One region of the Streptomyces sp. NPDC088252 genome, then DNA from elsewhere that is predicted to be linked to it. Evidence: predicted binding sites of a transcription regulator. Region 1 holds the regulator's gene; each other region holds the start of a gene.
The links. The regulator HrcA, encoded in region 1, represses chaperone genes, less so after heat shock. The targets are predictions, from matches to a motif close to TTNGCACTCNGNNNNNCNGAGTGCNAA.
Positions count from the first base shown of each region.

Region 2: groES (co-chaperone GroES) is a predicted target of HrcA. The motif match lies at 1,256-1,282, and genes of this name have one in related genera.
Region 3: groL (chaperonin GroEL) is a predicted target of HrcA. The motif match lies at 1,417-1,443, and genes of this name have one in related genera.

Region 1 covers NZ_JBIURS010000001.1:572,201-575,474, forward strand. The annotation lists gene ACIOHC_RS02465 (DUF3097 domain-containing protein) at 1-267, opposite strand, end outside; gene ACIOHC_RS02470 (MBL fold metallo-hydrolase) at 293-1,015, opposite strand; gene hrcA (heat-inducible transcriptional repressor HrcA) at 1,213-2,229, shown strand; gene dnaJ (molecular chaperone DnaJ) at 2,230-3,274, shown strand, end outside.
Region 2 covers NZ_JBIURS010000003.1:1,060-4,333, forward strand. The annotation lists gene groL (chaperonin GroEL) at 1-694, opposite strand, end outside; gene groES (co-chaperone GroES) at 795-1,103, opposite strand; gene ACIOHC_RS06850 (DUF6234 family protein) at 1,456-1,938, shown strand; gene ACIOHC_RS06855 (polysaccharide deacetylase family protein) at 2,153-3,145, opposite strand; gene ACIOHC_RS06860 (THUMP-like domain-containing protein) at 3,261-3,274, shown strand, end outside.
Region 3 covers NZ_JBIURS010000003.1:399,265-402,538, forward strand. The annotation lists gene groL (chaperonin GroEL) at 1-1,254, opposite strand, end outside; gene ACIOHC_RS08845 (cold-shock protein) at 1,596-1,802, opposite strand; gene ACIOHC_RS08850 (MoaD/ThiS family protein) at 2,225-2,503, opposite strand; gene thrC (threonine synthase) at 2,533-3,274, opposite strand, start outside.

The sequences.
Region 1 (3,274 bases):
CACGGGACCGGCGGCCGACGGGCGTACCAGCGTGACCACCCGGCCCTCCAGCAGGAAGCCGCGCGGCTCCATCGGGAACACCCGGTGCTTGCCGAAACGGTCCTCCAGGGTCACGGTCGGACCCTGGGCCGTCTTCTCACAGCGGATCACCGCACCGCAGAATCCGGTGGAGACCTCCTCCACGACCAGATCGGGCTCGGCGGGGACCTCGGGAACGGGGGCGGACCTCTTCCACGGCGGGGTCAGGTCCGGCTGGTAGCTGCGCATTGGATGACGATAGGACGACAACACCTCACGACACGCCGAAGAGGGCGGCCAGCCGGTCGCGCTGGGCCCTGACGAACGCCGCGTCCACCACCGCCCCGTGCCCCGGGACGTACACCGCGTCCTCGCCGCCGAGCGCCAGCAGCCGGTCCAGCGCGGCCGGCCAGCGGGACGGCACCGCGTCCCGGCCCGCCTGCGGTTCGCCGGACTCCTCGACCAGGTCGCCGCAGAGCACCACCGTCGGGGAGCCGGGGACGAGCGCCACCAGATCGTGGCCGCTGTGGGCGGGGCCCACGTTCGCCAGCAGCACCTGACGGCCGCCGCCCAGATCGAGGGTCCACTCGCCGCACACCTCGTGGTGCGGTGCCACCAGCACACCGGCGGCCTCCGCCGCGTCGTGCTCGGGCACCCCGTGGCGCACCGCGTCGGCGCACAGCTCGTCCGCCCCGCGCCTCAGGAGCCCGGCCATGCCGACCGCTCCGTACACCTGGGCGCCGGAGAACGCCGCAGTACCCAGCACATGGTCGAAATGAGGGTGGCTGAGTGCGATATGCGTCACCCTCCGGCCCAGCAGGGCCTGTGCCTGGGCCCGCACCTGCGCCCCCTCGCGGAGCGTCGATCCGGTGTCGTAGAGCAGCGCGCCGTCCGTTCCGGCCACCAGTGCGACCGTCGCATCCCATCCGGGAAGCCGCCGCCGGCCCACTCCGTGACCGAGTCGCTCCCAGCCGAACTCTTCCCAAGAGGCGTCCATACCGCGACGCTATCCGCAAAGACCTGCACGGTCTCGCGGCAGGGTGGCCGGTCGCCCTTGCTAGGCCCCCACTCGTCCGCCGTACACTGGCCGGGGGATTGCTGGCACTCACATCGGCAGAGTGCCAGGAGGATTCCTGGCAAAGAAACAGGAACGGCCCGAGAACCACCGAGGAAACACAGCTGGAGGTGTGCGCGATGCTCAGCGAACGCAGACTCGAAGTGCTGCGCGCCATCGTCCAGGACTATGTCGGCACCGAGGAGCCCGTCGGCTCCAAGGCGCTCACCGAACGGCACAAGCTGGGGGTCTCCCCGGCCACCGTCCGCAACGACATGGCGGTGCTGGAGGACGAGGGCTTCATCGCCCAGCCCCACACCAGCGCGGGACGCATCCCGACGGACAAGGGCTACCGGCTCTTCGTCGACAGGCTCGCGGGTGTCAAGCCCCTCTCGTCGCCGGAACGTCGCGCCATTCACAACTTCCTCGACGGCGCGGTCGACCTCGACGACGTCGTGGGCCGCACCGTTCGGCTGCTGGCGCAGCTGACCCGGCAGGTCGCCATCGTGCAGTACCCCTCGCTGACCCGGTCCACGGTGCGGCATGTGGAACTGCTCTCGCTGGCGTCCGCCCGGCTGATGCTCGTGCTGATCACGGACACCGGCCGGGTCGAACAGCGCATGATCGACTGCCCCGCTCCGTTCGGTGAGACCTCTCTCGCCGATCTGCGGGCCCGGCTCAACAGCCGGGTCGTCGGACGCCGTTTCACGGACGTCCCGCAGCTGGTGCAGGACCTGCCGGAATCCTTCGAGAGCGAGGACCGGGGAACCGTGTCCACCGTGCTCTCCACCCTGCTCGAAACCCTCGTCGAGGAGACGGAGGAGCGGCTGATGATCGGCGGCACCTCCAACCTCACCCGGTTCGGGCACGACTTCCCCGTGATGATCCGGCCGGTGCTGGAGGCATTGGAGGAGCAGGTCGTGCTGCTGAAGCTGCTCGGCGAGGCCAAGGACTCGGGCATGACCGTACGGATCGGGCACGAGAACGCCCACGAGGGGCTCAACTCCACGTCCGTCGTCGCGGTCGGCTACGGTTCGGGCGACGAGGCAGTCGCCAAACTCGGCGTGGTCGGACCGACCCGCATGGACTACCCCGGAACGATGGGAGCGGTACGCGCAGTGGCACGTTACGTCGGACAGATCCTGGCGGAGTCGTAAGTGGCCACGGACTACTACGCCGTACTCGGCGTGCGCCGCGACGCATCTCAGGACGAGATCAAGAAGGCATTCCGGCGGCTCGCCCGTGAGCTGCATCCGGATGTGAACCCCGATCCGAAGACCCAGGAGCGGTTCAAGGAGATCAACGCCGCCTACGAGGTGCTGTCGGACCCGCAGAAGAAGCAGGTCTACGACCTCGGCGGCGACCCGCTGTCCGCCTCCGGCGGCGGTGGCGCGGGCGGATTCGGACAGGGCGGCTTCGGCAACTTCTCCGACATCATGGACGCGTTCTTCGGTACGTCGTCGCAGCGCGGGCCCCGTTCGCGCACCCGGCGCGGCCAGGACGCGATGATCCGGCTGGAGATCGATCTGGCGGAGGCCGCGTTCGGCACCACCAAGGACATCCAGGTCGACACGGCCGTCGTCTGCGCGACCTGCAACGGCGAGGGCGCCGCGCCCGGCACCTCCGCCCAGACCTGCGACATGTGCCGCGGCCGCGGTGAGGTCTCCCAGGTCACCCGGTCCTTCCTGGGCCAGGTCATGACCTCGCGGCCCTGCCCGCAGTGCCAGGGCTTCGGCACGGTCGTGCCGACCCCCTGCCCGGAGTGCGCCGGCGACGGCCGCATCCGCTCGCGGCGCACACTCACCGTGAAGATCCCCGCCGGTGTCGACAACGGCACGCGCATCCAGCTGGCGGGCGAGGGCGAGGTCGGCCCCGGCGGCGGTCCGGCCGGTGATCTCTACGTGGAGATCCACGAGCTGCCGCACCCGGTGTTCCAGCGCCGCGGCGACGATCTGCACTGCACGGTCACCATCCCCATGACGGCGGGCGCGCTCGGCACCAAGGTGCCGCTGGAGACGCTCGACGGACTGGAGGAGGTCGACATCAGGCCCGGCACCCAGTCCGGCCAGTCCGTCCCGCTGCACGGACGCGGCATCACGCATCTGCGGGGCGGCGGACGCGGCGATCTGATCGTGCACGTCGAGGTGATGACCCCGACGAAGCTGGACCCGGAGCAGGAGCGACTGCTGCGGGACCTGGCGA
Region 2 (3,274 bases), on a different contig from region 1:
GCAGCTCCTGGATCGAGCCGATCTTGCCCTGGTGGATCAGGATGTACGGGTCGTCGAGGACGGCCTCCATACGCTCCTGGTCGGTCACCATGTACGGGGACAGGTAGCCCTTGTCGAAGGCCATGCCCTCGGTGAAGTCGAGGTCCAGACCGAAGGTGTTGGACTCCTCGACGGTGATGACACCGTCCTTGCCGACCTTGTCCATCGCGTCCGCGATGAGCTCGCCGACCTGCGGGTCCTGCGCGGAGAGCGCGGCGACGGCGGCGATGTCGGTCTTGTCGTCGATCGGACGGGCGGTCGCGAGGAGCTCCTCGGACACGGCCTTGACCGCGGCGTCGATGCCCTTCTTCAGGGCGGCCGGGGAAGCACCCGCGGCGACGTTGCGCAGCCCCTCGCGGACGAGCGCCTGGGCCAGCACGGTGGCGGTGGTCGTACCGTCACCCGCGACGTCGTTGGTCTTGGTCGCCACTTCCTTCACCAGCTGGGCGCCGAGGTTCTCGTACGGGTCGTCGAGCTCGACCTCGCGCGCGATGGTGACACCGTCGTTGGTGATGGTGGGAGCGCCGAACTTCTTGTCGATGACGACGTTGCGGCCCTTGGGGCCGATCGTCACCTTGACCGTGTCGGCAAGCTTGTTGACGCCGCGCTCAAGGGCGCGACGGGCGTCCTCGTCGAACTTCAGAATCTTCGCCATGGGAGCTGAGCTTTCCTCTCAAATGAACTGCGCCCCCGACCGCCCGGCTGGTTAGTTCGCAGGGGGCCAGGGGCGCAGAACAGAAGCAAACGTGGGTGAATTACTTCTCGATGATCGCGAGAACGTCGCGAGCCGAGAGGACGAGGTACTCCTCGCCGTTGTACTTCACCTCGGTGCCGCCGTACTTGCTGTACAGCACGACGTCGCCGGTCTTGACGTCGAGCGGCAGGCGCTCGCCGTTCTCGAAGCGGCCCGGGCCCACGGCCAGGACGACGCCCTCCTGGGGCTTCTCCTTGGCGGTGTCCGGAATGACCAGGCCGGAGGCCGTGGTCTGCTCGGCGTCGAGCGGCTGGACCACAATGCGGTCCTCGAGCGGCTTGATCGCAACCTTGGTGCTGGCGGTCGACACGATCCGGTCTCCCCCTTCGGAGATCTCACGGGGTTAAGAGTCTTTGGGTGGCGACCAGGTGGATCCGTCGTCGCGGGTGCCGGACCTGCCAGTCGCGCAGTACTGCTGGCACTCTCCAGTGGTGAGTGCCAGCACCGAGACTATGACCGGGATTAGCACTCGGTCAAGCGGAGTGCCAATTCAGCCAGTCGTGGCGTGCCGAGACCCCTGCCCGCCCCCGCCGCTCGCCACCCCCGCGCGGTCGACCGCACAACAGTCCGGACAACAGTCCGGACAACAGTCCGGACAACAGTCCGGACACCATGAGGACAACGCGGGGACGGACCGAACCGTTCCGTACGACCGTGGGTGCATGCCCGGACCTCCGTACGGCCCCCCGCCCCCGCCCTCGCCCCGCCCTTCGACCGCGCAGCACCACTCGCGCACCGTCAACGGCTGCCTCGACGTGCTGCTCGGTCTGCTGCTGGTGGCCCTGGAGGGGCTGATCTGCGCGGTCGCCGCCTACTCCCTGACGGTCTCGCGACTGGACCTCGGCGGCCGGGAGACGCCCGGTCCGCCGCCCATGGACTGGACGCCGGTCCTCGTCTTCGGCGGGTTCGCCGCGGTGGTCTCCCTGTTCGCCGTGGTCCTGATCCGCTCGAACTGGCCCTGGGCGGGTGGCATCCAGGTCCTGGCCGCACTGCTGCTGTGCCTGGCCACCGTGTTGACCGGGCACGAGGACTACCGCCGTTCGCACCCCGCACCGGCCCCCGCCCCCTCGTACGATCCCGGACGGTCCGGCCACCAGTGCCTCAGCGGCGGCGACAATCGCGAGTGCCTGGACTCCGGCGGCTGAGGGCAGGCGACGACGACCAGCGACCCCGGCGCCCCGTGATCGCCGTGCGGACGCGCCCGCGGGCCGGCCTCCGGCGCCGGCCGCGGCCGGGTCATCTTCTGCGCGGCCTTGCGGCCCAGCCGTTCGATCGGGTCCACCGACTGTGCGCACGCGGTGGTGGCGGTCAGCAGCGCACCTGCTGTCAGCAGTCCGGCGAGCAGCCGGTGCGCCCTTGTCATACGTAGTCCTCCAGCCGGGCCACGGCGTACCCCTTGTCCGTGATGGTCTTCATGACCGCCCGGACCAGGTCGGTCATGCCGGCTCCCCACTCCTTCCGGCCCCGGAAGTGCGTGAGGATGATGTCGCCGGGGTGCAGGTCCTGGTCCCCCTCGCGCCATTCCATGTGGTCCGGGAACGCTTCCGCGTTCCAGAGCGGCACGGCCTTGATGCCGCAGGACTTCGCGATGCGCAGCGTGTCCCCGTTGTAGTTGCCGTACGGCGGACGGAAGAGGGTGGGACGCTTTCCGAACCGCTTCTCGATGATGTCCTGCTGGTCGCAGATCTCGCGCTTCTGCTCGCTGTGGGAGAGGCCGGGCAGATAGGGGTGGTTGAGCGTGTGATTGTTGAGGGACACGCCCAGTCGCTGCGCCTCGCCGAAGTACCCGTAGTTGTCGCGCACCTCGTAGTCGCTGAGGAACGCGCTGTACGGGATGTCCAGCTCGTCCATCATCCGCAGCAGCTCGGGGTCCTTCTCGGAACCGTCGTCCATCGTCAGGAAGACGACCCGGTCCTTGGTCGGGACGGTGGTGAACACCGGCGGCAGCGAGTCGTCGCCGCCCTTGACCTCGAACCCCTCCCGGGTGGTGAGGTGCGGCTTCACCCCGGGCGGCGGGGGTGCGACCAGCGGTGGCCCGTCCAGTCCCCATTTCTTCGCGAGGGCCGCCCGCACGGCCGGGGCGAGCCTCGCGTTCTCATGGGATCCGGCGGGTGCGCGGCCCTGTTCGGCCGCCTGCCCGGGGCCCGCCTTCTGTCCGGGACCGCCCGGGTGTCCGGCGGAGGGTCGGGCCCGGTGCTCGGTGTCCGCGTCGCCCCGGCCGCCGGTCCCGGACGCGCAGCCCGAGCCGACCGCGGCGAGCAGGAGTGCGGCCAGGACCACGCGGGCCGAGCGATGCCCGCCGGAAGCCCGGCGCGCACCGATGTCGAACGTGCCCGATTCTCGCCTTTCCATGTTTAATTCTTCCTTTTGTCGCATAAGCAATACGGCGTCGCATCCTGCCAGCCCGTGAGGGGCCCCGGGGTCCGACACCGCCGCCGGGTCCGCCGGTCAACCCGGCTGGCTCACAATGGGACGGGTGAA
Region 3 (3,274 bases), on a different contig from region 1:
GAGCAGAGCCACGCCACCACCGGCGACGATGCCCTCCTCGACGGCGGCCTTGGCGTTGCGCACCGCGTCCTCGATGCGGTGCTTGCGCTCCTTGAGCTCGACCTCGGTCGCTGCACCGGCCTTGATGACGGCCACGCCGCCGGCCAGCTTCGCGAGGCGCTCCTGGAGCTTCTCGCGGTCGTAGTCCGAGTCGGAGTTCTCGATCTCGGCGCGGATCTGGTTGACGCGACCCTGGACCTGGTCGCTGTCACCGGCACCGTCGACGATCGTGGTCTCGTCCTTGGTGATGACGACCTTGCGGGCGCGGCCGAGCAGGTCGAGACCGGCGTTCTCCAGCTTGAGGCCGACCTCCTCGGAGATGACGGTGCCACCGGTGAGGATGGCGATGTCGCCGAGCATGGCCTTGCGGCGGTCACCGAAGCCCGGGGCCTTGACGGCGACGGACTTGAAGGTGCCACGGATCTTGTTGACGACCAGGGTCGACAGGGCCTCGCCCTCGACGTCCTCGGCGATGATCAGCAGCGGCTTGCCGGACTGCATGACCTTCTCCAGCAGCGGAAGGAGGTCCTTCACGTTGCTGACCTTGGAGTTCACGATCAGGATGTACGGGTCGTCGAGGGACGACTCCATGCGCTCCATGTCGGTGGCGAAGTACGCCGAGATGTAGCCCTTGTCGAAGCGCATACCCTCGGTGAGCTCCAGCTCCAGACCGAAGGTCTGGGACTCCTCGACGGTGATGACGCCTTCCTTGCCGACCTTGTCCATGGCCTCGGCGATGAGCTCGCCGATCTGGGTGTCGGCGGCGGAGATGGAGGCCGTCGAAGCGATCTGCTCCTTGGTCTCCACGTCCTTGGCCTGCTCCAGGAGGGCGGCGGAGACGGCCTCGACGGCCTTCTCGATACCCCGCTTGAGGGCCATCGGGTTGGCACCCGCGGCGACGTTGCGCAGGCCCTCGCGGACGAGAGCCTGGGCGAGAACGGTGGCGGTGGTCGTACCGTCGCCGGCGACGTCGTCCGTCTTCTTGGCGACCTCCTTGACCAGCTCCGCACCGATCTTCTCGTACGGGTCCTCCAGCTCGATCTCCTTGGCGATGGAAACACCATCGTTGGTGATCGTGGGGGCGCCCCACTTCTTCTCGAGGACGACGTTGCGACCCTTGGGGCCAAGGGTGACCTTGACGGCGTCGGCGAGCTGGTTCATGCCGCGCTCGAGACCGCGCCGGGCCTCCTCGTCGAACGCGATGATCTTGGCCATGTGAAGTGGTCCTCCCGGACAGGGGTGGATTGCTCCGGACCGAGTGGCGCCCGCGACGGACGGCCTGCGTGACCGGTGGTTCCTTGCCCCACCGGACCTGCGGGCCTCACCGGCCCGGTCCAAGTTCTGTCACTCTCACCTGGAGAGTGCTAACGCCAATGATTAGCACTCGACCCCCGAGAGTGCAAGCGTCCCCCTCCGGATGTGGACAAGGACGACTCCGCACGGCGCGCCCTGGCGCGGATGCACGGCGGGCCCGGACGCCGACGCGCGGAGGGCCCGTACCCCTGGGGTACGGGCCCTCCGTGCGTGAGTGGTGTCGTTGGCCGACCGCGTCGAGCTCAGCCGACGGCGAGCTTGACCATGTCCGCCTGCGGCCCCTTCTGGCCCTGCGAGATCTCGAACTCAACTCGCTGACCCTCTTCAAGGGTGCGGTACCCGTCCATCTGGATCGCGCTGTAGTGGACGAAAACATCCGCACCACCGTCGACCGCGATGAAGCCGTACCCCTTCTCCGCGTTGAACCACTTGACGGTGCCCTGAGCCATGCCTAACTCCCCTATTACTGGCCCTTGCGCAGGACCGCACTTCGCGGACCCGGGTCAGAACTCACCCTCCGACAGGAGAGGGTGCGTGCGCCGGAACGCGTCGACCGCGGCCGAATGTATCTGCCCAACTGCCCTCTGCAACAGGTCAATCGGACGAGAATTCTGGGCAGCGCCGCACGCCCGAATATGCGGAATTCATGGGATTCCCGGGCAAGTCGGGCCGGGCAAACGTGACTTATGACGCAAGGAGATCCAACACTTTGGCTGCATCTTGTCGCGACCAGGCGCATTCTCATATGCGGGCGGCGCGGGCAGCTGGGGGGACTTCCCACACTGTACCGCGCTCAACCATGCAGAATTGCCCCCTCCGCTTCTCTCGCAGAGGGGGCAATTCCCATAACGCTGTGCAGTCGGGCACAGGATCAGCAGCCGCCCGCGACGGCCGGAATGATCGAGATTCCGGCGCCGTCCGGCGTCGCCGTCTCCAGACCGCCCTCGAAGCGCACGTCGTCGTCGTTGACGTACACGTTCACGAAGCGGCGCAGCTTGCCCTGGTCGTCCAGGACGCGGGCGGCGATGCCCGGGTGGTTCTGCTCCAGGGACTCGATGACCTGGGAGAGGGTCGAGCCCTCGGCCGGGACCTCGGCCCGGCCGCCCGTGTAGGTGCGGAGGATGGTGGGGATACGGACCTTGACGCTCATGGCGGATGCCTTCCTTCGGTCTCGGGTGGTCAGCTGGTGGCGAGGCCGGCGGCGCGGAACGCGTCCAGGCTCGGCCGGATCGTCGCGGTCGCCTGCGAGGTGGCGGCCACCGCGTCCAGGGTCTTGAGGCCGTCGCCCGTGTTGAGGACGACGGTGGTCAGCGCCGGGTCGAGCAGACCGGCCTCGATCAGCTTCTTCGTCACGCCGACCGTCACCCCGCCGGCCGTCTCCGCGAAGATGCCCTCGGTGCGTGCCAGCAGCTTGATCGCGTCGACGACCTGCTCGTCGTCGACGTCCTCGACCGCGCCGCCGGTGCGGCGGGCGATGTCCAGGACGTACGGGCCGTCGGCCGGGTTGCCGATCGCCAGGGACTTGGCGATGGTGTTCGGCTTCTGGGGCCGCACGACGTCGTGACCGGCCTTGAAGGCGGTGGAGACCGGGGAGCAGCCCTCGGCCTGGGCGCCGAAGATCTTGTACGGCTTGTCCTCGACGAGTCCGAGCCTGATCAGCTCCTGCAGACCCTTGTCGATCTTCGTGAGCTGCGATCCGGACGCGATCGGGATGACGATCTGGTCGGGCAGCCGCCAGCCGAGCTGCTCGCAGATCTCGTACGCCAGGGTCTTGGAGCCCTCGCCGTAGTACGGGCGCAGGTTGACGTTGACGAAGCCCCAGCCCTCGCCGAGCGGGTCGCCGATGAGCTCCGAGCAGAAGCGGTTGACGTCGTCGTAGTTGCCCTCGATGCCGACCAGCTCGCCGCCGTACACCGCGGCC